Regions from separate parts of the Streptomyces sp. NBC_01429 genome, predicted to be linked through region 3. Evidence: riboswitches for the same ligand, from Rfam matches in the RefSeq annotation. Region 3 holds a riboswitch; each other region holds the start of a gene.

Region 1 (5,724 bases), 1.9 Mb from region 3:
ACCAGGCGGGTACGGCCGACGGAGACGCCGAGCGTGGCCGCCGCGTCCTGCCCGAAGGCGAACGCGTCGAGGGTCCTGGCGTATCCGCCGCACACCAGCAGCGCGAGCGCGAGCACGGCGGAGCAGATCCACACATCGTTCCAGCCGGCGCCGCCGAGCGAGCCGAGCAGCCAGAACAGCACGCCGCGCGTGGTCTCCGCGTCGGCGGACGTCATGACGATGAAGGAGGTGAGCGCGGAGAACAGCTGCATGGCCGCGACCCCGGAGAGCACCACCCGGTCCGTCGTCCCGCCGAGCGTGTGGCTGAGCAGCAGCACCATCGCGAACGAGCAGAGCGCGCCCAGGAACGCGCCGCCGGACAGCGACAGGGCGCCGCCGCCCACCCCGAGGACGACGACGAGCACGGCGCCGGTGGAGGCGCCCGAGGAGACACCGAGCACGAACGGGTCGGCGAGCGGATTGCGCAGCAGCGCCTGCATGACCGCCCCGCACACCGCGAGTCCGGCGCCGCACACGGCCGCGAGCAGCGTGCGCGGCAGCCGCAGGTTCCATACGATTCCGTCGCGGATCGGGGTGAGCCGCGACTCGCCCCAGCCGAGGTGAGCGGCCACGACCGACCAGACGTCGCCGACCCGGATCTGCGCCGGGCCGATGGTGATCGCGACGGCGACGGAGGCCACCAGCGCGGCGAGCCCGCCGGCGCACAGGAGCAGCACGCGCGGGCTCCCCGGACCCCACAGGGCGCGCGGCCCGCGGGAGGCGCGTGCGGCGGAGGTCGGTGCGGCGTGCTCCGGTGCGGCGGACTGCGGCGCACCGGGATCCGCGGCCGCTTCCCCCGCCGGATCTCTCGCCGAGTCCCGCTCCGGATCCCGCTCCCGCTGGATCGTCACTTCGCGGGCGCGTACGAGCGCAGCGCAGCGGCGACCTTCTCGACGCCTTCGACCGTGCGGATGGTCGGGTTCATCGCCTGGCCGCTGAGCAGCACGTACCGCTTGTTCCTGACCGCGTCCATCTCCTTGGTGACCGGATTGGACTCCAGGAACTCGATCTTCTTGGCGGCGGTCTCGGCGGACTGCGACTTGCGCGTGAGGTCGCCGATCACCAGGAAGTCGGGGTCGCGGTCGGCCACCGTCTCCCAGTTGATCTGGGGCCACTCGTCCTGGGTGTCGTCGAAGACGTTCTTCGCGCCGACGGCGTTGGTGATGATGCCGGGGGCGCCGCAGCAGCCGCCCATGTACGGGGAGTCGGAGTTGGCGAACCAGTACAGCAGCGTGACCTTCTCGGTCTTCGCCGCGTCCAGCCCCGCCGTCGCCTTCGCCATCCGGGCCTCAAGCGCGGCGACGACCTTCTCGCCGCGCTCCTCGACCCCGAAGACCTCGGCCAGGTCCCGTACCTCGCCGTAGACGCTCTCCATGGCCAGCGGGGTGGAGCGGGCGCCGTCCGTGCCCACGGTCTTGTCGTTCTTGGTGCAGTCGGCGGGCGAGATGTACGTGGGCACGCCCAGCTTCTCGAACTGCGCCCGGGTGGCCACGCCCCCCTTGCCCAGCGTCGACTGGAAGGAGGAGGCGACGAAGTCGGGCTCGGCGTCGAGGACCTTCTCGAAGGAGGGGTTGTTGTCCGCGAGCCGGGGGACCTCGGCGTTGGCCTTCTCCAGCCCCTTCAGCAGCGGGTCGGTCCAGGTCGCGGTCCCGGCCATGCGGTCCGCCAGACCGAGGGAGAGCATGATCTCCGTCGTCCCCTGGTTGAGCGAGACGGCGCGGCGGGGCGGGGCGTCGATCCGTACCCGCTGTCCGCAGTTCTCGACGGTACGGGGATATCCGGCGGCCTCGTCCTCGGCCGTCTTCGCGTCCTGTGCCGTACCGCCTCCCCCGCAGGCCGTCAGGGACAGGGCTCCGGCGAGGAGCAGGGTCGTCAGTGCGGCGGGACGGAGCGGGCGCGCGATCGGCACGGTGGTTCCTCTGCGTTCGAGGGCCCATGCGCGGAGCCCGTTCGTACGGTGCTCCCCCGCCGCCTGAAAGGACGGGGGCGGCCAGCAGGTCTTCGGACTCGGGATCTCCCGGACGTGACGCCTTCCCGGACGGTCGCCGCCCAGTGGCCGATGCCACGCCCGTCACCCTCACCGCTGCGCGTCAGCTCCGGATTTCCACCGGATTCCCTGACCCACGTACATGGGTTCGACTGGCCTCGGCAAGCTATCACAGCCGGAAATCGCCCCTGTCGGCCGTGTTTCCACAGGTGGGCCCCGGTCACCGGCCGCGCTCCCTCGCGCCACCATCCGGCGTCGAGCCGCGCTCAAGTCGCCACCAGCAGCCTTGCACCCGACAGGCTCTGAGGCGAAAGGACGCACAGCGATGTTCCGCATGAACCGAGACAGGACCGGCGCCGGGCGCTGCCGGTCCACGGGGCCGGGCCCCGCCCACGGCCCCGCCCAAGGCCCCGCCCACGACCGCGCGGGAGGCCCGCGTTGAGCAGGCGCGTAGTGATCACCGGTATCGGCGTACGCGCCCCCGGAGGCGCCGGGACGAAGGAGTTCTGGAGCCTGCTGACCGACGGCCGTACCGCCACCCGCGCCATCTCGTTCTTCGACGCCTCGCCCTTCCGGTCCCGGATCGCGGGCGAGGTCGACTTCGACGCGGCGGCGGAGGGGCTCAGCCCCCGGGAGATCCGCCGGATGGACCGCGCCACCCAGTTCGCCGTCGCCTGCACCCGGGAGGCGATCGCCGACAGCGGTCTGGAGCTGGACTCCCTGGACCCGCACCGGATCGGGGTGAGCCTGGGCAGCGCGGTCGCCTCGGCGACCAGTCTGGAGAACGAGTACCTGGTCATGTCGGACGCGGGCCGGGAGTGGCTGGTGGATCCCGGCTATCTCTCGCCGCACATGTTCGACTACCTCAGCCCCGGGGTGATGCCCGCCGAGGTGGCCTGGGCCGCCGGTGCGGAGGGCCCGGTGGCGATGGTCTCCGACGGCTGCACCTCCGGCCTCGACTCCGTCGGCTACGCGGTGCAGCTGATCCGGGAGGGCACCGTCGACACCGTCGTCGCCGGCGCCGCCGACACCCCGATCTCCCCCATCGTGGTCGCCTGCTTCGACGCCATCAAGGCCACCACCCCCCGCAACGACGACCCGGAACACGCCTCCCGGCCGTTCGACGGCTCGCGCAACGGCTTCGTGCTCGCGGAGGGCGCGGCCATGTTCGTGCTGGAGGAGTACGGGGCGGCCCGCGCGCGCGGCGCGCACATCTACGCCGAGGTCGGCGGCTACGCCACCCGGTGCAACGCGTACCACATGACCGGTCTGAAGAAGGACGGCCGCGAGATGGCCGAGGCGATCCGGGTGGCGCTCGACGAGTCCCGCCTGGACCGCGGCGCCATCGACTACATCAACGCGCACGGCTCGGGCACCAAGCAGAACGACCGGCACGAGACCGCCGCCTACAAGCGCAGCCTGGGCGAGCGGGCCCGTGAGGTGCCCATCAGCTCCATCAAGTCGATGGTGGGGCACTCGCTCGGCGCCATCGGCTCGATCGAGATCGCGGCCTCGCTGCTGGCCATCGACGCCAATGTCGTACCGCCCACGGCGAATCTGCGCACGGCCGACCCGGAGTGCGACCTGGACTACGTACCGCTGACCGCGCGCGAGCAGCGGGTGGACACCGTCCTGACGGTGGGCAGCGGCTTCGGCGGTTTCCAGAGCGCGATGGTGCTGCACGATCCGGAGGTGGCGCGATGAGTACGGTGATCACCGGGCTCGCCGTGGCAGCCCCGAACGGGCTGGGCACGGACGCCTACTGGAAGGCCGTGCTGGCCGGGCAGAGCGGGATCGGCGAGCTGGCCCGCTTCGACGCCTCGGGCTACCCGTCCCGGCTGGCCGGGCAGATCCTGGACTTCGAGGCCGGCGAGCTGCTACCCAGCCGGCTGCTGCCGCAGACCGACGTCTCGACCCGGTACGCGCTGGTCGCGGCCGACTGGGCGCTGGCGGACGCCGGGATCGGCCCCGAGACCCTGCCGGACTACGAGATGGGCGTGGTCACCTCCAGCGCGCAGGGCGGCTTCGAGTTCACCCACCGGGAGTTCCACAAGCTCTGGAGCCAGGGCCCCGAATTCGTCAGCGTCTACGAGTCGTTCGCCTGGTTCTACGCCGTCAACACCGGCCAGATCTCCATCCGCAACGGCATGCGCGGACCCGGCGCCGCGCTCGTCGCCGAGCAGGCGGGCGGGCTCGACGCGGTCGGCCACGCCCGGCGCACCGTGCGGCGCGGCACGTCGATGGTGCTCAGCGGCGGGGTGGACTCGGCGTTCGACCCGTGGGGCTGGTCGGCCCAGCTGTCCGGCGGGCTGGTCAGCACCGTCGACGACCCGGCCCGCGCCTATCTGCCGTTCGACACGGCGGCGTCGGGCCATGTGCCGGGCGAGGGCGGCGCGATCGTCATCCTGGAGGACGGCGCCCGGGCGCGCGAGCGCGGTGCGCCGCAGGTGTACGGGGAGGTCGTCGGCTACGCGGCGACATTCGACCCCAGGCCCGGCTCCGGCCGTCCGCCGGGGCTGCGCCGCGCCGCCGAACTTGCCCTGGCCGACGCGGGGTTGCGGCCCTCCGACATCGACGTGGTGTTCGCAGACGGGGCCGGGACACCGGAACTCGACCGGGCCGAGGCCGAGGCGATCCGCGAGATCTTCGGGCCGCACGGCGTGCCGGTCACCGCGCCCAAGGCGCTCACCGGCCGGCTCTCCGCGGGCGGCGGCCCGGTCGACCTGGTCACCGCGCTGCTCTCGATCCGGGACCAGGTGATCCCGGCGACCGGCCACAGCGCCGACGTACCGCCGGAGTACGGCATCGACCTCGTCCGGGGCGAGCCGCGCGGCCGGCCGGTCACGGCCGCGCTGGTCCTGGCGCGCGGTCGCTGGGGCTTCAACTCGGCGGTGGTCGTCACCGGTCCCGAGCAGTGACCGCCCCGCCCCGGCCTCGGTCACCTCAACTTCAACCACCTCAACTTCAACCACTTCCACCACTTCAACGACCTCATCACCTCACAGAAAAGAGCGGGGAACTCTCATGGCGACCATGGACCTCGACGACCTCCGCCGCATCCTGGTGGCCTGCGCGGGCCAGGACGACGGCATCGACCTCACCGGCGACATCCTGGACACCCCTCTTGAGGAGCTGGGTTACGACTCGCTGGCGCTGATGGAGAGCGCGGCCCGGATCAAGCAGGAGTTCGGCGTCGACCTGACGGACGACGACGTGGCCGAGGTCGGCACACCCCGCGCCCTGCTGAGCCTGGTCAACGACACCGCCGTGGCGACGGCCGGCTGACCCGCCGGGCCGTGCGCACCACCACTCAGGGTGAGGGGGCAGGGCCCCTCACCCTCCCTGTTCCGCAAGCGTGTTGAGGAGAACCGCCCCATGACAGCGACCACCCGGCCCGCCGGCACGGCCCGGCCGACGACACACCGCACCGAGCACACCCGTATCGTCTCCGCGCCCGCCCAGGTGCTCTACGACCTGGTGGCCGACGCCACCCGCTGGCCCGCGATCTTCGGCCCGAGCGTTCATCTCGTCCATCTGGAACGCGGCGGGCGCGGCGAGCGCTTCGAGATCTGGGCCCTGGTCAACGGCGAGGTGGCCAACTGGGTCTCCCGGCGGGTCCTGGACCCCGAGCGCCGGTATGTGAGCTTCCGTCAGGAACGCAGCCACCCTCCGGTCGCCGCCATGGGCGGCGGCTGGCT
Region 2 (5,724 bases), 2.0 Mb from region 3:
CGTGTTCCAGACCTCCGCGAATCTGACCACCACCCAGCGCACCAAGTACTTCAACAACGCGGTGACCATCCCGGACGCCGGATCCGGTCTCTACACCACCTACCGCGCCTACTGGGAGGACCTCAAGAAGCACGGTTCGTCGGGGAGCGGCCTCGACCACTACTACAAGACCCAGCAGAGCGGTAAGTACAAGACCTACTTCTTCCCGCGCAAGGAGGACTCGGGCACCTATGACAAGGACCCCTCCACGGACACCATCGTCTCGCTGCTGAAGAACGTCAGCTGCGCGGGCGGTGTCACCCGTATCCGGGTCGGAATGTATGCCTTCACCCGGGTCCAGGTCGCCGACAAGCTGGTGAGCCTGAAGCAGGCCGGGTGCCGCGTCGACCTCCTCCACAACGATGAGTCAGGCAACCTCGGCACCGCCGTGGGGAACGCGGTCAAGGGCAACCTCACCACCGTCTCGCGGTGCAAGGGAACGACGCAGAACGCCGACGGCACCACCCGCGCCATCGGTGTCCACTCCAAGTACCTTCTGATCGAGGGCACTTACCTGGACGCCACCGGACGCAAGCTCGTCTTCACCGGGAGCCACAACTACACGTTCCCGAATCTCCGCTCCTACGACGAGACCCTGCTGAAGATCGACAACGCGGCGGTGTACGACAGCTTCAAGGCGAACTTCGAGTCGATGCGCACCGGTTCCTACTGCACCCAGTACTGACCTCGGGCCGCTGACCTCGTACCTCTGACCCCGTACACACGATCACTCCGTGTACGGGGTCAGCCCAACTCAAGCCCGGCAGAGACCGGAAGCAGAGACCGGAAGCGGAGACTAGAAGTCGTCGTCGAAGCCGACCGTGCCCTCCACCGCGACCTGGTACGCCGACGGACGCCGCTCGAAGAAGTTCGTCAGCTCCTGCACGCCCTGCAACTCCATGAACGAGAACGGGTTCGAGGAGCCGTACACCGGCGGGAAGCCCAGCCGCTGGAGGCGCTGGTCCGCCACGCACTCCAGGTACTCGCGCATCGACTCGGTGTTCATGCCCGGCAGGCCCTCGCCGCACAGGTCGCGGCCGAACTGGAGCTCAGCCTCGACCGCCTCCTTCAGCATGTCCGTGACCTGCTGCTGGAGCTGGTCGTCGAAGAGTTCCGGCTCCTCCTTGCGTACGGTGTCCACGACCTCGAAGGCGAAGTTCATGTGCATCGTCTCGTCGCGGAAGACCCAGTTGGTCCCCGTGGCCAGGCCGTGCAGCAGGCCGCGCGAGCGGAACCAGTACACGTACGCGAAGGCGCCGTAGAAGAACAGCCCCTCGATGCACGCCGCGAAGCAGATCAGGTTGAGCAGGAAGCGGCGGCGGTCCGCCTTCGACTCCAGGCGGTCGATCTTCTCGACCGAGTCCATCCACTTGAAGCAGAACTGCGCCTTCTCGCGGATCGACGGGATCTCCTCCACCGCGTCGAACGCCGCCGCGCGGTCCTCCGGGTCGGGGAGGTACGTGTCCAGCAGCGTCAGATAGAACTGGACGTGGACGGCCTCCTCGAAGAGCTGGCGCGAGAGGTAGAGCCGTGCCTCGGGGGAGTTGATGTGCTTGTAGAGCGTCAGCACCAGGTTGTTCGACACGATCGAGTCGCCCGTCGCGAAGAACGCGACCAGCCGGCCGATCATGTGCTGCTCGCCGGGGGTGAGCTTGGCGAGGTCGGCGACGTCCGAGTGGAGGTCGACCTCCTCCACCGTCCAGGTGTTCTTGATCGCGTCGCGGTAGCGCTCGTAGAAGTCCGGGTAGCGCATGGGCCGCAGGGTCAGTTCGAAGCCCGGGTCCAGCAGGTTCTTCTGTGCGGAAGTGTTGTTCGTCATTACTGGCATGCCTCGCAGGACTCGGGGTTCTCCAGGGAGCAGGCGATCGCGTCCTCAACAGAGGCCGCCTGCGCGGGTACGGGGGTGGGCTCCGGCCGCGACGCCTGCTGCGAGCCCGCCGCCCGCGCGATCCGCGTCGCCGGGCGCGAGCGCAGGTAGTACGTCGTCTTGAGCCCCTTCTTCCAGGCGTACGCGTACATCGAGCTGAGCTTCCCGATGGTCGGCGTCTCCAGGAACAGGTTCAGCGACTGGCTCTGGTCCAGGAACGGCGTACGGGCGGCGGCCATGTCGATCAGTCCGCGCTGCGGGATCTCCCACGCCGTACGGAACAGTTCCCGCACCTCCGCCGGTACCCAGCCGAAGCCGGCCACCGAGCCGCTGGACTCGCGCAGCGCCTCGCGGGTCTGCGCGTCCCAGACGCCGAGCCGCTTCAGTTCGTCCACCAGGTACGAGTTGACCTGGAGGAACTCGCCCGACAGCGTCTCGCGCTTGAAGAGGTTGGAGACCTGCGGCTCGATGCACTCGTACACGCCGGCGATCGAGGCGATGGTCGCCGTCGGCGCGATCGCCAGGAGCAGCGAGTTGCGCATGCCCGTCGTGGCGATCCGGGCGCGCAGCGCGTCCCAGCGCTCCGGCCAGTTCAGCTCCACGTCGTAGTGGTCGGGGTGCAGCACCCCGCGCGCGGCGCGCGTCTTGGACCAGGCGGGCAGCGGGCCGTTGCGCTCCGCGAGGTCGCAGGACGCCTCGTACGCGGCGAGCATGACGCGCTCGGCGATCCGCGTCGAGAGCGCGGCGGCCTCGGGGGAGTCGAAGGGCAGCCGCTTCTTGAAGAAGACGTCCTGGAGACCCATCGCGCCCAGGCCCACCGGGCGCCACTTCGCGTTGGAGCGGCCGGCCTGCTCGGTCGGGTAGAAGTTGATGTCCACGACGCGGTCGAGGAAGGTGACGGCCGTGCGGACGGTCTCGTCCAGCCGCTCCCAGTCGATCTCGCCCGACTCCAGCACGAACGCGCCGAGGTTGACCGACCCCAGGTTGCAGACCGCCGTCTCGCCGTCGTCCGTGACCTCCAGGATCTCCGTGCAGAGGTTGGAGGAGTGCACGGTGTGGCCGGGCTCGGCGGTCTGGTTGGCGGTACGGTTCGACGCGTCCTTGAAGGTCATCCAGCCGTTGCCGGTCTGGGCGAGGGTGCGCATCATCCGGCCGTACAGCTCGCGCGCGGGGATGGTTCTACGGGCCAGTCCGTCCGCCTCCGCCTTGCGGTACGCGGCGTCGAACTCGTCGCCCCACAGGTCCACCAGCTCCGGCACGTCGGCCGGGGAGAACAGCGACCAGCTCCCGTCCGACTCGACCCGGCGCATGAACTCGTCCGGGATCCAGTGCGCGAGGTTCAGGTTGTGCGTACGCCGCGCCTCCTCGCCCGTGTTGTCGCGCAGTTCGAGGAACTCCTCCAGGTCCGCGTGCCAGGTCTCCAGGTAGACACAGGCCGCGCCCTTGCGCCGGCCGCCCTGGTTGACGGCCGCGACCGACGAGTCGAGCGTGCGCAGGAACGGGACGATGCCGTTGGAGTGGCCGTTCGTCCCCCGGATCAGCGAACCGCGCGAGCGGATACGGGAGTACGAGAGCCCGATGCCCCCCGCGTGCTTCGAGAGCCGCGCCACCTGGTGGTAGCGGTCGTAGATGGAGTCCAGCTCGTCCAGCGGGGAGTCCAGCAGATAGCAGGAGGACATCTGCGGGTGCCGGGTGCCGGAGTTGAAGAGGGTGGGGGAGGAGGGGAGGTACTCCAGCCGGCTCATCAGCGTGTAGAGCCGCTCGACCTCGGTCACGGCCCGGTCGCTCTCGTCCTCCGCGAGCCCGGCGGCGACGCGCGCCATGAAGTGCTGCGGGGTCTCGATGACCTGGCGGGTGATCGGGTGCCGCAGGAGGTAACGGCTGTAGAGCGTCCGCAGCCCGAAGTAGCCGAAGCGGTCGTCGGCGGCGGTGTCGATCATCGCGTCGAGCCGGGCAGCGTGGAGCGCGACGAAGGCGGCGGTACGGTCCGCGATCAGACCCTCGCGGTGCCCGGTCGTGACGGAGGCGGAGAACGACACGGCGCCCTGGGTCGCCGCCTCGTCCGCGATCGTGCGCGTCAGCAGTCTGGCCGCGAGCCGGGAGTACGCCGGGTCCTCGGAGATCAGTCCGGCCGCCGCCTCGGTGGCCAGCTCCCGCAACTCGGCCTCGTCCGAGCGGGCGTTGCGGCCCCGCAGCGCGGCGGCGGCGACCCTGCCCGGGTCGGTGTCGGGCAGATCGGCGGTCAGGTCCGTCAGGGTCCGCAGCAGCGCGGTGCCGGGTCCGTCGGCCTTCGGCTCGGCGGATTCCGTAACGGCTGGGACCGGATCGACTGAGACCGGATCGGCTGGCGCGATGGTCACGGTGGGGCTCTCCCTCGCTCGGCTCTGGGCCAACGGAGGGAAACGGGGGACCGGCCGTACGCAGGGGGACGCGGCCCGTGTCCGGGCAGCACCTACCGCGTACGGCGTCCACCGGCCCAACCGCGAGGCCCGGACGTCTGGGCGTCCGGATCGGGTCGAGCCGGACGCACCGTCGGCAGGTACCCGGACTTACGCGGGCGTGACAAAACACGCCAACGCATACCGTTGCGGGACAGTTCCGGATTCGCACCGGATTCCCCTGCGTCGACAGCGAGGTCGAGCATACATCTGGGGGGCGCGCGGTGCGGCACCCCCCAGATGTTGTGTCGTGGGTCGCTTCGGTTACGGTCGCTGGTACCGCTCCCGGTACCCCTCCCGGCACCGCTGTGCCTTCGTGGTGCGGCCGTTCAGCAGCAGCGGAAGCCCTCGCGCGGGTCGGCCTCGCGGGCGTCCGTGCGGCTGCGTTCGAAGGCCCGGCGGCTCATGATCCGGGCCTCCGGGGCGTGGGCGGTGGTGTGGGCGACGTACCGGTCGTACCCCGACTCGCCGGTCAGCTCGCGCACGTACCAGCGGATCCGCCCGGCGATGTGCCGCGCTCTGGCGGTCACGGTCACGGCCGCCGTCATGAGGCGCCGCTTCCCGGTCCCGCTCCCGCGCCCGCCGCCACCTTCGCCTCCGCCTCGGCGGCGGCCAGCTCCGCCTTCTCCTCCTGGGTGGGGATCATCCCCGCCGGGGCGACGATGCCGGACCTGACGTACGGCGCCTCCGACAGTTTCACGCTCTCCGGTGCGCGGATCGCCTTGAGGCAGACCCGTCCGGCGTCCGCGATGACCACGAGGATCAGGAGCGCGAAGAGGGCCGAGAGGACCCCGTCCACCGTGGAGTTGGTCACGACGGTGTGCATGTCGTCCATCGTCTTGGCCGGCGGCAGCACCTCGCCCCGGTCGATGGCCGACTGGTACACGTCGCGCTGGGTGAAGAAGCCCACCTTCGGGTCGCCGGAGAAGATCTTCTGCCAGCTCGCCGTGAGGGTCACGGCGGCGTCCCAGGCGAGCGGTACGGCGGTCACCCAGGCCCATTTCAGCCGTCCTGACTTGACCAGCAGCGTCGTGCAGACGGCGAGGGCCACCGCAGCCAGCAGCTGGTTGGCGATGCCGAAGAGCGGGAACAGCTGGTTGATGCCGCCCAGCGGGTCGTGGACGCCGACCCACAGGAAGTAGCCCCAGCCGCCGACCACCACCGCGCTGGCGAACCAGACGCCCGGCTTCCAGCTGACCTGGCGCATCGGCTTGTACACGTTGCCGAGCATGTCCTGGAGCATGAAGCGCCCGACACGGGTGCCCGCGTCCACCGTGGTGAGGATGAACAGCGCCTCGAACATGATCGCGAAGTGGTACCAGAACGCCTTCAGCGCGGTGCCGCCGAGGACGGACGAGAAGATCTCCGACATGCCGAGGG
Region 3 (5,724 bases):
CGCGCAGCGGTCCCAGACCGGCAGTCCCTCCACCGAGCCTCGTCCCTGCTGACCGGTCATGTGCACCGCATTCCCCTTGTCCGACTGACGACTGACGACTGACGACTGACGACTGACGACTCCGACTCCCGATCCGACCGCGGCGGGCCGTTGGTCCGATGCCGCTCGGGGCACGTCGGCCGGACACGGCGAGCTGTCCGGCCGACGTGCCCACCGGGATCAGGAGTTCTCGGTCGCCAGCTCGGCCCGGATTTCACGGGCGGCGGTGACGAGGTTCTCCAGGGAGGCCCGCGTCTCGGGCCAGCCGCGGGTCTTCAGACCGCAGTCCGGATTGACCCACAGCCGCTCGGCGGGGATGGCCTCCAGTCCCTTGCGCAGGAGGGCCGCGGCCTCCTCGGCGCTCGGGACGCGCGGGGAGTGGATGTCGTAGACACCGGGCCCGGCCTCGCGCGGGTAGCCGTGCTCGGCCAGTTCGCGGGCGACCTGCATGTGGGAGCGGGCCGCCTCCAGGCTGATGACGTCGGCGTCGAGGTCGTCGATGGCCTGGACGATGTCCCCGAACTCCGCGTAGCACATGTGCGTGTGGATCTGGGTGTCCGGCCGTACGCCACCGGTGGTCAGCCGGAACGACTCGGTCGCCCAGGCCAGGTAGGCGGCGTGGTCGGCGGCGCGCAGCGGCAGTGTTTCGCGCAGGGCCGGTTCGTCGACCTGGATGACCGAGGTGCCGGCCGCCTCCAGGTCGTCGACCTCGTCGCGCAGGGCGAGCGCGACCTGGCGCGCGGTGTCGCCGAGCGGCTGGTCGTCGCGGACGAAGGACCAGGCGAGCATGGTGACGGGGCCGGTCAGCATGCCCTTGACGGGGCGCTCGGTCAGCGACTGCGCGTAGGTCGTCCAGCGCACCGTCATCGGCTCGGGGCGGGAGATGTCCCCGGCCAGCACCGGGGGCCGGACGTAGCGGGTGCCGTAGGACTGGACCCAGCCGTGCCGGGTGGCGAGGTAGCCGGTGAGCTGTTCGGCGAAGTACTGCACCATGTCGTTGCGTTCGGGCTCGCCGTGGACCAGGACGTCGATCCCGGCCTTCTCCTGGAAGGAGAGCACCTCCCGGATCTCGTCCTTGATCCGCTCCTCGTACCCGGCGACATCGATCCGCCCGGCCCGCAGGTCGGCCCGTGCCGTGCGCAGTTCGGTGGTCTGCGGGAACGAACCGATGGTCGTCGTCGGCAGCGGCGGGAGGCCGAGGTGCGCGCGCTGGGCGGCGGTCCGTTCGGCGTACGGCTGCGACCGCCGGCCGTCCGCGTCGGTGATGGCGGCGGTACGGGCACGTACCCCGGGATCGTGGGTCAGCGCGGACCCGGCCCGGGAGACCAGGTCGGCGCGGTTCGCCGCGAGTTCGGCCTGGATGGTGCCGGTGCCCTGGCCGAGACCGCGCGCCAGGACGGCGATCTCGTGCGTCTTCTGCCGGGCGAAGGCGAGCCACCGGGCGATCCGCGGGTCGATGTCGCGTTCGGCGGAGGCGTCCAGCGGTACGTGCAGGAGCGAGCAGGACGTGGAGACGTCCACGCGGTCGGCGAGGCCGAGCAGCGTGCCGAGAGTGGCGAGGGACTTCTCGTAGTCGTTGATCCAGATGTTGCGTCCGTTGACGACGCCCGCGACCAGCCGCTTGCCGGGCAGTCCGCCGGCCGCCGCGAGGTCTTCGAGGTTGGCGGCGCCCGATTCGGTGAAGTCGAGGGCCAGTCCTTCGACCGGGGCCTTGGCCAGTACGGTCAGCGCCTCGCCGAGCCGCCCGAAGTACGAGGCGACCAGCAGCTTCGGCCGGTCGGTGGCCGCGCCCAGGTCGCGGTAGGCGCGGGCGGTCGCGTTCAGTTCGGCCGGGGTACGGTCCTGGACCAGCGCGGGTTCGTCGAGCTGGACCCACTCGGCGCCGGCCGCCCGCAGATCGGCGAGCACCTCCGCGTACACCGGCAGCAGCCGGTCCAGCAGGGTCAGCGGCTCGAAGTCGGCCGCGACGCCCGGGGCGGGCTTGGCCAGCAGCAGGTAGGTGACGGGGCCGACGAGGACCGGGCGGGCGGTGTGGCCGAGCGCGAGGGCTTCCGTGAACTCGGCGACCTGCTTGGCGGAGTCGGCGGTGAAGACGGTGTCGGGGCCCAGCTCGGGCACCAGGTAGTGGTAGTTCGTGTCGAACCACTTCGTCATTTCCAGCGGGGCGATGTCCTGGGTACCCCGGGCCATCGCGAAGTAGCCGTCCAGCGCGTCGGCCTCGACCGCCGCGCGGTGCCGCTCGGGGACAGCGCCGACCATGACGCTGGTGTCCAGGACATGGTCGTAGTACGAGAAATCACCGGACGGCACTTCATGGATTCCGGCGTCGGCCAGCTGCCGCCAGTTCGAACGGCGGAGGTCCGCCGCGGTCTCCCGGAGGGCGTCGGCGCCGACCCGGCCCTTCCAGTAGCCCTCGATGGCCTTCTTCAGCTCACGGTTCCGACCCTGGCGGGGGTAGCCGTACACGGTGGCTCGTGCTGCCGCGGCTGCGGGCTTCGCTGTCACGGAACTCTCCTTCGCGAGATGTGTCCTGGTATCCCGGGGACGGGACCGAGGACGCGAAGGGACGACCGACCGGGCGGCCCACGACGCTGTGCCGTCGCGCGTGCCGCTCGATATGTACGCCGACCCGCCCACGAGGTCACCGGGATGTCCGCGCGCGATCGGTCGCGTGCGGGCAACGGGCAGGTCTTCGGACTCGCGGGCCCGTCTCGTGTGGATCACGAGACACCTACTGGCCGTCGCTTCCCGGACCCGGTCGGATCCAGTGCTTGTATGACGGCGGTCGTTCCCACTCACCGCTGCGGGGCAGTCCCGGATTCCCACCGGGTTCCCTCTTACGACACCCCGCCTGGCGGACGGGGCGAACCAGCTGCACGTCCACCTTAGAGCGAGAAGAGGCGGGCGCACACTCCTGCCCGCATCCCGGGACGCGACCCGGGTCACGCGAAGTGACGGTATGGTGACGCCCCGGAGTTCCGGGGGGCTCCGTGTTCGGACCCGGGGCCCGCCGCGTTCACGCCCGGGCGACTCCGCGTTCCGGTTCGCGGCGGGGTCACCGTAGGGTGACCGACGCGATCGTGTTCACGTTCCGGACCGGGGCAGGCCGGACCGGGGCTGTGGGTCCAACTCCCCCCAGAGGTACGGCGAAAGGACACCCGTCCGTGAAGGTTCACCACCTCAACTGCGGCACCATGCTGCTGCCCACCGCCCACCTGGTGTGCCACGTCCTTCTGCTCGAAACCGACAACGGCCTGGTCCTCGTCGACTCCGGCTTCGGCCTGGAGGACATCGCCGACCCCAAGCGGCGCCTGGGGGCTTCGCGGCACGTGATCCGGCCGGTGCTCCGCGTGGAGGAGACCGCCGCCCGTCAGGTGGAACGGCTCGGCTTCAGCCGGGACGACGTCCGGCACATCGTCGTCACGCACTTCGACGCCGACCACATAGGAGGGCTCTCCGACTTCCCCCGCGCGCGCATACATGTCACCGCCGCCGAGGCGCTCGGGTCCATGATCGCGCCGTCCCGGCGAGAACGCATGCGCTACAGCTCGGCGCAGTGGGCGCACGGCCCGAGGATCGTCGAACACAGCCCCGACGGGGAGAAATGGCGAGGATTCGCTGCGGCCAGGGAACTCGACTCCATCGCTCCCGGGATCGTCCTCGTCTCGCTGCCCGGCCACACCCGTGGACACGCGTGCGTCGCGGTCGACACCGGCCCCCGCTGGCTGCTGCACGCCGGTGACGCCTTCTACCACTCCGCGACGGTCGACGGCCGCTCCCGCATCCCCGTCGCCCTGCGGGCCATGGAATCCTTCATCGCCTTCGACCTGGGCAGAGTGCGTGACAACCACGCCCGTCTCGCCGAACTCCAGCGACGCGCGGAGCCCGATCTGGCGATCATCTGCGCCCATGACCCGGAGATGTACGCGAGGGCGAGCGCCGGGAATTAGCCGGTCCGCCCGGGCGATGGAGACGCTGCCGGGGTGATCACCCGGGGTCGTGGGATATATATCGGCGGTCGATATATGCTCGACGCATGACACGACGGAACCCGTCCTTGACGGAACCGCAGTACTTCATCCTCGCCGCGCTCATGGACGGGCCGTTGCACGGTTACGGCATCATCAAAGCCGCCGAGCAGGCCACCGACGGGCGGCTCCGGATCGCTGTCGGCACCCTCTACGGCGCGCTGGACCGGATGGAGCGGGCCGGGCTGGTGGCCGCCGACCATGAGGAGATCGTGGCCGGGCGGGCGCGGCGCTACTACCGGCTCACCGAGGACGGCACCGCGGTACTCGGCCGGGAGGCGCAGCGGATGCGGCAGGCGGCGGCCGTCGTCATCGGACGCGCGCGGGATGTCGGAGCGGCGCCGGCATGAACCGTCTGCTGCTCGCGGCCTACCCCGCGCCCTACCGTTCCCGGCACGGAGAGGAGCTGCTGGCCTGCCTGGCCGAGGCGTATCCCGGCCGCTCCTGGCCCCCGCCGCGGGAGTTCGTCGCCTTGGCGCGGTCCGGGGTGCAGGTCCGTGCCCGTGCCGTCGCCGACGACACGGCCCGGCCGTGGTGGCTGGACGGCGTCCATCTGACCGCTCTCGTCCTCGCCGCGCTGGCGCTGGTGCCGTACCTACAGGACGTGTGGCACTGGGCACTGCGCATCGATCCCGGCCGGCACGCCATCGCCTTCCACTTCTCCGGGTGGTACCCGTGGGCGGAAGGCCCCACGGGGACCCGGCTCCTGCCCTACGGGCTGCTTCCGCTGGTCTGCCTGATCGCCCTGCTGCGCGGCAGGCCGTGGATCGCCCTGCCGGTCGCGGCAGTGATGATCTACGCCGGTGCCACGTTCAACAGCGGTACGCTCTTCGGCGACGAGGGCAAGGCGGGCCTGGGCTACTACGGTCTGGGCGCCCCGATCACGGCCCGTGACCTGGTGCTGTCGGGCACGTTGTGCGCCGCGTGCGCGGTGCTGGCGGTCTGCCGTCCCGGCCGGCTGCGGCGCCACTCGTACCGCTGGCTGGTCCCCGTCGTGCTCGCCATGATCGTGGCCGGGGGCCTGCACGTCATCTCCATCAGTCCGGCCTTCCAGCGCGGCCTGTTCGCCGTCGAAGTCGTCGCGCTGATCGCGGCGTGGGTGGCGACGGCCGCCACCGGCGACTACCGGTGGCTGATCCCCGTCGCGGTGTTCGCGTTCATCCGCACACAGGCGATCGTCATCCGGCCGAACGGGTTCGTGAACTCCCTGCCGGACCTGGTCGTCCTTCTCCTCCTGATCGCCCCGCTCCCGGTCCTGGCGATCGCCGCCCAGCGTCGGCAGAGCCGGGCCCTCCTCCGGTAGCAACAGCCCCCCCCGCACGGAGCGGCGCGTGACCGCGCCGCCCCCCACCAAGCCGCTGCCCCCACGAAGACAGAGAACGCGATGACTCGGCGAGATCCCTCCAACCTGTCCACGCACCCGGGCCCCGGCCAGGTCCACGGCACCACGTCCGAACCCGGTCCCGCGCGGAGGCCACGGCTACGCGTCTCGGCTCCGCTGTGCCTCCTGGGGTTCCTGGCGGTCTACCTGATCGCTGTCCGTACCCCGTTCGGGCAGCGGGCGGAGAACGCCCTGTTCGGCGGGTACGGCGCCAAACCGGCGTGGATCTACGGCTGGTCGGGGGCGGCCTACGGTTCATCGGCCATGCCGCCGCTG
Region 4 (5,724 bases), 5.8 Mb from region 3:
GCTCGGGCAGCAGCGCCGAGAGCGCCCGTACGGCCGTGGACTTGGCCGTGCCCTTCTCACCGCGTACGAGCACACCGCCCACGGCGGGACTGACCGCGTTGAGGACCAGGGCGAGCCGCAGATCGTCCATGCCGACGACGGCGGTGAACGGAAAGGGTGTGCTCATGTGCTGATCGCTCCTTCGAATGGCTCTCGTACGGTGGTCATGGCGCCCCCGGGGGAATGAAGGGCAGCCCCGTCGGCGGGCCCTCCTCGATCAGCCGCAGCAGCGCGTCGGTGTCCGCGTGCTCCTCGATGAGGTCACCGAGAAGGTCGAGCTGTTCCTCGCGCAACGCGCCGAAGCTCGTATCGGGCGCCGGGACGAAACGGCGGCCGGCCGCCCGCGCCACCTCGGCCAGGAAGCGCCGCCGGAACGCGTCGCTCTCCAGCGCCCCGTGCCAGTGCGTGCCCCGGACGGCCCCCACCCGGCAGCCGTCGACGCGCTGTCCCTCCGCGTCCGTGACGAACGCGTCGCCGCCGCGCACCTCGGCGACCCCGTGGTGGATCTCGTACCCCTCGACGCGCTCGCCGAGCGCCGTCCCGACCGGCCGGGCCAGGGTCTTCTCCCGGTCGAACGTGACCCGTACGGGCAGCAGTCCCAGCCCGGCCACCGTGCCCGCCCGCGACTCCACCTCGTCGTCGATGCGCTCGCCCAGGATCTGGTAGCCGCCGCAGATCCCCAGCACGGGACGGCCCTCGGCGGCCCGCCGGGCGAGGGCGTCGGCGAGACCGCGCTCGCGCAGCCAGGCCAGCGCCTTCACCGTGCCGCGCGTGCCCGGCACGACCACCAGGTCCGCGTCGGCCAGCTCCTCCGGCCGGTCCACGAACCGCACGACGACACCCGGTTCGGCCGCCAGCGCGTCCACATCGGTGAAGTTCGACATCAGGGGTACGGCGCAGACCGCGACCCGCAGCACGTCCTCGCCGTACGGGGGAGCCACCGCCGACTCGCGCACGGCGCCGCGCAGCGAGACGTTGAGTCCGTCCTCCTCGTCGATGCCCAGACCGTGCCGGAAGGGCAGCACCCCGAGCGTCGCCCGCCCGGTCAGCCCGCGCAGCATCTCCAACCCCGGCTCCAGCAGCGACACATCGCCCCGGAACTTGTTGACGAGATAGCCCGCGAGCAACCCCTGGTCCTCCGGACTCAGCAGCGCCGTCGTGCCGAAGAACGACGCGAAGACCCCGCCCCGGTCGATGTCCCCGACCACGACCACCGGCAGCCGGGCGGCCCGCGCGATGCCCATGTTGACGATGTCCGTACGGCGCAGATTGATCTCGGCCGGGCTGCCCGCGCCCTCGCAGATCACCGCGTCGTAGGTGGACCGCAGCTCCTCCAGGCACTCCAGTACGGTGCCGAGCAGCGCCTCGCGCCGGCCCCCGTGGTAGTCGGTGGCGCTCAGCTCCCCGACGGGCCGGCCCATCAGCACCACCTGGCTGCTGCGGTCGCCGCCCGGCTTGAGGAGCACGGGGTTCATCAGCGCGGTCGGCTCCACCCGCGCGGCCTGCGCCTGCATCGCCTGGGCACGGCCGATCTCGGCGCCCTCGCGCGTCACGAACGAGTTCAGGGACATGTTCTGCCCCTTGAACGGCGCGACCTTCATCCCGCGGCGCGTCAGCCACCGGCAGATCCCCGCCGTGACGACGCTCTTGCCCGCGTCGGAGGTGGTCCCCGCTATCAGGAGCCCGCCGCCGCGCCCGCCCCGGCTCATCCGTTCCTCCTTCGCGCGGCCGTCCGCCGCAGGGTGCCGTACACGACCCGGCCGGTCACGCAGGCCGCCAGGGCCAGCGCGTTCACCCGGCGCGACAGCCGCACCGCGCGCTCGATGTCGGCTACCTCCACGGACCGCCCGCCGCCGTTCAGCACCGGCCGGTGCTCGACCCGCCCGCCGTACGCGAGCGTGCCGCCCAGCCGTACGCCCAGCGCGCCGGCGAACGACGCCTCCACCGGGCCCGCGTTGGGGCTCGGGTGCCGGGCAGCGTCCCGCCGTACGGCCCGCAGCGCCCCGCGCGGATCGCCGCCCGCGACGATCGCCAGCGCGGCGGTCAGCCGGGCCCCCGGCCATCCCGCGGCGTCGTCGAGCCGCGCGGAGGCCCAGCCGAACCGGCGGTACCGCTCGCTCCTGTGCCCCACCATCGCGTCCAGCGTGTTCACGGCCCGGAACCCGGCCAGCCCGGCAGGACCCGCGACCGCGCCCCACACCAGCGCGCCCACGACGGCGTCGGAGGTGTTCTCGGCGACGGACTCCACGACGGCCCGCGCGATTCCCGCTCCGTCCAGCGTCTGCGGGTCGCGCCCGCACAGATGCGGCAGCCGCTCCCTGGCCCCTTCGACGTCCCCGGCGGCCAGCGCGGCGCCGATCGCCCGCGCCTCGCGGCCCAGCGAGGTCCCGCCGATCACGGACCAGGTGGCGGCTGCGGTGAGGGCCGCGGCGGCGGGGGGACGGTGGCGTACGGCACGGGCGGCCAGCGCGGCGGCCCCGGCGGCGCCACCGGCGCACACCACCGTGTACAGCGCGCCCCAGCCGCGGTGGTCGCGCCACAGGACGCGCTCCACGGCCCCGGCGGCCCGGCCGAACGCCGCGACAGGATGGCCGCGGCGCGGATCGGCGAAGAGGAGGTCGGCCAGCAGGCCGGCGGTGGCACCGTACGCGAAGACCCGCTCGGTGACGGCGGAGCCGCCGCCGCGCGCGACGGCAGAACCGCGGCCAGGCATGGCGAAATGTCCTCACTCAGGGTCCGCGCCCCGGTTCGACGTGACGCGGCGGCAGGAGTTCCTGGCTCCCGGAGCGCCCGTGCGGGGCGCTCGCGGTGACAGTGGCGGGACCGCGCCGGATTCGCACCGGCTTCCTCTTCTGCCGCCGTGTATGGCCCCGGCAGTCCACCACGCCGTCGAAAGACCCGTCAACTCCGCCTTGACCTGCGACGGGGCAGTGTGCCGAGGCCCACACGGGGCGGGGCGGTCACGCGACGATCAGATAGATCCCGTACGCCACCGCCGCCACACAGAGCGCGAAGCAGAGGTAGGCGCCCGCCGTGCGGACGGCGGTGAGCGACCCGGCGGCGCCCTGCGCCCCCGTACCGGCCTCCGGCTGTCCCTCCCGCTTGGCGAGGGCGACGATGCCCAGGGTGAACAGGCCCACCAGGGCGACGGTGGTCACGAGGCTGACGCCGAAGACGGAGCCGAGCGCTGCCCAGTCGATGTTCATGCGATGACTTCCTTACGCGCGGGCTCGGCGGTGGTGCCGGTGGGGACGGGGGCGTGGATGGTGGCCGACAGGTCCTGCGCGGCCCCGGCGGGCGGCGGGGTGACGGCGGCGATGGCGGTCGTCACGATGCCGGCGGGCTCGGCGGAACCGGCGCCCCCGGCGACCGGGGACTCCGTACCAGCCGCGGCGTCCGCGCCCTCGGTGACGTTCGTGTGGTCGATCGGCTGGCGCCGCGAGACGAGCCAGATCGCGCCCGATCCCGCGATGAGCAGGACGGCGACGGCCGTGACTCCCCAGGTGCCCTGACCGGTGAGGAACTCGGCGCCCGCGGCGACCAGTCCGGCGGCCGGCAGGGTCAGCCCCCAGGCGATGAACATCCGGGAGGCGGTGGACCAGCGGACCACCCCGCCCTTGCGGCCGAGACCAGCGCCCATCACGGCGCCGGAGCAGGACTGCGTGGTGGAGAGCGAGAAGCCCAGGTGCGAGGAGGCCAGGATGACGGTGGCCGCGCTGGTCTGCGCGGCGAAGCCCTGCTGCGGCCGGAGATCGGTGAGGCCGGTGCCCATGGTGCGGATGATGCGCCAGCCGCCCAGGTACGTACCGAGCGCGATCGCCAGACCGGCCGAGACGATGACCCACACCGGCGGGTTGGAGCCCGGGGCGAGCACGCCGCCGGTCACCAGCGCGAGCGTGATGACGCCCATGGTCTTCTGCGCGTCGTTGGTGCCGTGCGCGAGGGAGACGAGACCGGCGGAGGCGATCTGGCCCACGCGGTACCCCTTGGCGGTCGCCTTCTCGTCCGTGTTCCGGCCGATCCGGTACGTCAGCTTCGTGGCCAGCATGGCCGCCAGACCGGCGACGACGGGCGCGGCGAGCGCCGGGATCAGCACCTTGGTGACGACCACGCCGCCGTTGACGCCGGAGGCGCCCACCGACATCAGCGTGGCGCCGATCAGCCCGCCGAACAGCGCGTGCGAGGAGCTGGAGGGCAGGCCCAGGAGCCAGGTGAACAGATTCCACAGAATCGCGCCGACGAGCGCCGCGAAGATCACTTCTGTTCTGATGCCCTGTTCGTTGATGAGGCCGCCGGAGATCGTCTTGGCGACCTCCACCGACAGGAACGCGCCGACAAGATTCAGGACCGCGGACATACCCACCGCGACCTTGGGCTTCAGAGCGCCGGTCGAGATGGTCGTAGCCATCGCGTTGGCGGTGTCGTGGAAACCGTTCGTGAAATCGAACACGAGGGCTGTCACGATCACAATCGCGAGCAGCAGCGTGATGTGTTCCATTGACCTGACCCAGGCAATCGTTCGACGTCGGTGGCCTCGGTGAACGTAAGGAGTCAGGGTGAACGGAAGATGAACTGGGTGGGACTTCGCGGTGTTCACCCTCGCGGAGTCGGCTGTCATCGGTTCACCGAGACGGCAGCGCCCTCGGCCCGGCACCTGACAGGATCGGGCCATGACGCATCAGAGGCGGCGCGACACGACGGAAGAGGCGTGGCGGGAACTGGTCTCCACCGCCCGGCGGACGGCTGCCGAGGGGCTGGTCGTCGGCACCTCGGGCAATGTCTCCGTACGCGTCGGTGACCTGGTCCTGGTCACGCCGAGCGCGGTGCCGTACGACCGGCTCACCCCCGAGGACACCGTCGCCGTCGACCTCGAAGGACGGCAGGTCCTCGGTGAGCTTGTCCCCACCAGCGAACTGCCCCTGCACCTCGCCGTGTACCGGGAGACCGACGCGCTCGCCGTGGTCCACACCCACGCCGTGCACGCCACGGCCGTCTCCACGCTCCTCCCCGAGCTGCCGCTGATCCACTACATGGCGGCGGCCTTCGGCGGACCGGTCAGGGTCGCTCCGTACGCGCTGTACGGCTCGGCGGAGCTGGCCGCGCACATGCTCGAAGCGCTGCGCGGGCGCACCGGCTGTCTGCTCGGGAACCACGGCACCGTCACCTACGGCGCGAGCCTCGACCAGGCGTACGACCGCACGGCGCAGCTGGAGTGGATGTGCCGGCTCTGGCTCACCGCCGCCGCGCTCCCCGGGCGCACGCCCGCGCTGCTGTCCGAGGAGCAGGTGGCCGAGGTGGGCCGGAAGCTGAAGGGCTACGGCCGGCGCGACGGCGGCGACGCCGGGGGCTGACGTCCCCGGGGTGTTCCGGGCCCCGGAACACCCCGACGGCCCCCGCCCGGTGGCCCGGACGCGCGGAGGTCGCGACACTGGGAGCGTGCGCCCGGCCAAAGCAACGGCAGCTGCCGTCACCACAGTGTTCGGAGTCGGCGCGGCCGCGGTCGCGGCCGGCCGGTACGCCAGCGATGCCGCGCTCAAGGCACCGCCGGGGCGGCCCCTGCCCGGCGACCCCCGTCTCACCGTCCACGCCACCGCGGCCGGACAGGTCACCCTGACCCGCTGCCTCGCGGCCCTGCGCCCCGGTACGTACGGGATCCAGGGCCCCGGCGTGCACGCCGTCGTCGGG

The links. A riboswitch is a leader RNA that binds a small molecule or an ion and turns the genes downstream of it on or off. The one in region 3 is predicted to bind cobalamin.
Region 1: another riboswitch for cobalamin. It lies ahead of OG627_RS09710 (ABC transporter substrate-binding protein); the one in region 3 lies ahead of metE (5-methyltetrahydropteroyltriglutamate--homocysteine S-methyltransferase).
Region 2: another riboswitch for cobalamin. It lies ahead of OG627_RS10270 (ribonucleoside-diphosphate reductase subunit alpha); the one in region 3 lies ahead of metE (5-methyltetrahydropteroyltriglutamate--homocysteine S-methyltransferase).
Region 4: another riboswitch for cobalamin. It lies ahead of OG627_RS27610 (cobalamin biosynthesis protein); the one in region 3 lies ahead of metE (5-methyltetrahydropteroyltriglutamate--homocysteine S-methyltransferase).

What each region holds. Positions count from the first base shown of each region.
Region 1 covers NZ_CP109599.1:2,341,100-2,346,823, forward strand. The annotation lists gene OG627_RS09705 (FecCD family ABC transporter permease) at 1-740, opposite strand, end outside; gene OG627_RS09710 (ABC transporter substrate-binding protein) at 887-1,948, opposite strand; cobalamin riboswitch at 2,015-2,198, opposite strand; gene OG627_RS09715 (beta-ketoacyl-[acyl-carrier-protein] synthase family protein) at 2,465-3,730, shown strand; gene OG627_RS09720 (ketosynthase chain-length factor) at 3,727-4,944, shown strand; gene OG627_RS09725 (acyl carrier protein) at 5,051-5,311, shown strand; gene OG627_RS09730 (aromatase/cyclase) at 5,402-5,724, shown strand, end outside.
Region 2 covers NZ_CP109599.1:2,465,988-2,471,711, reverse strand. The annotation lists gene OG627_RS10280 (phospholipase D-like domain-containing protein) at 1-724, shown strand, start outside; gene OG627_RS10275 (ribonucleotide-diphosphate reductase subunit beta) at 836-1,858, opposite strand; gene OG627_RS10270 (ribonucleoside-diphosphate reductase subunit alpha) at 1,858-4,266, opposite strand; cobalamin riboswitch at 4,424-4,550, opposite strand; gene OG627_RS10265 (YbdD/YjiX family protein) at 4,674-4,892, opposite strand; gene OG627_RS10260 (carbon starvation CstA family protein) at 4,889-5,724, opposite strand, start outside.
Region 3 covers NZ_CP109599.1:459,760-465,483, reverse strand. The annotation lists gene folP (dihydropteroate synthase) at 1-60, opposite strand, end outside; gene metE (5-methyltetrahydropteroyltriglutamate--homocysteine S-methyltransferase) at 220-2,544, opposite strand; cobalamin riboswitch at 2,706-2,927, opposite strand; gene OG627_RS02110 (MBL fold metallo-hydrolase) at 3,204-3,989, shown strand; gene OG627_RS02105 (PadR family transcriptional regulator) at 4,076-4,417, shown strand; gene OG627_RS02100 (hypothetical protein) at 4,414-5,370, shown strand; gene OG627_RS02095 (phosphatase PAP2 family protein) at 5,452-5,724, shown strand, end outside.
Region 4 covers NZ_CP109599.1:6,268,410-6,274,133, forward strand. The annotation lists gene OG627_RS27600 (putative cobaltochelatase) at 1-166, opposite strand, end outside; gene OG627_RS27605 (cobyric acid synthase) at 204-1,748, opposite strand; gene OG627_RS27610 (cobalamin biosynthesis protein) at 1,745-2,752, opposite strand; cobalamin riboswitch at 2,786-2,937, opposite strand; gene OG627_RS27615 (hypothetical protein) at 3,000-3,245, opposite strand; gene OG627_RS27620 (inorganic phosphate transporter) at 3,242-4,537, opposite strand; gene OG627_RS27625 (class II aldolase/adducin family protein) at 4,710-5,390, shown strand; gene OG627_RS27630 (alpha/beta hydrolase) at 5,476-5,724, shown strand, end outside.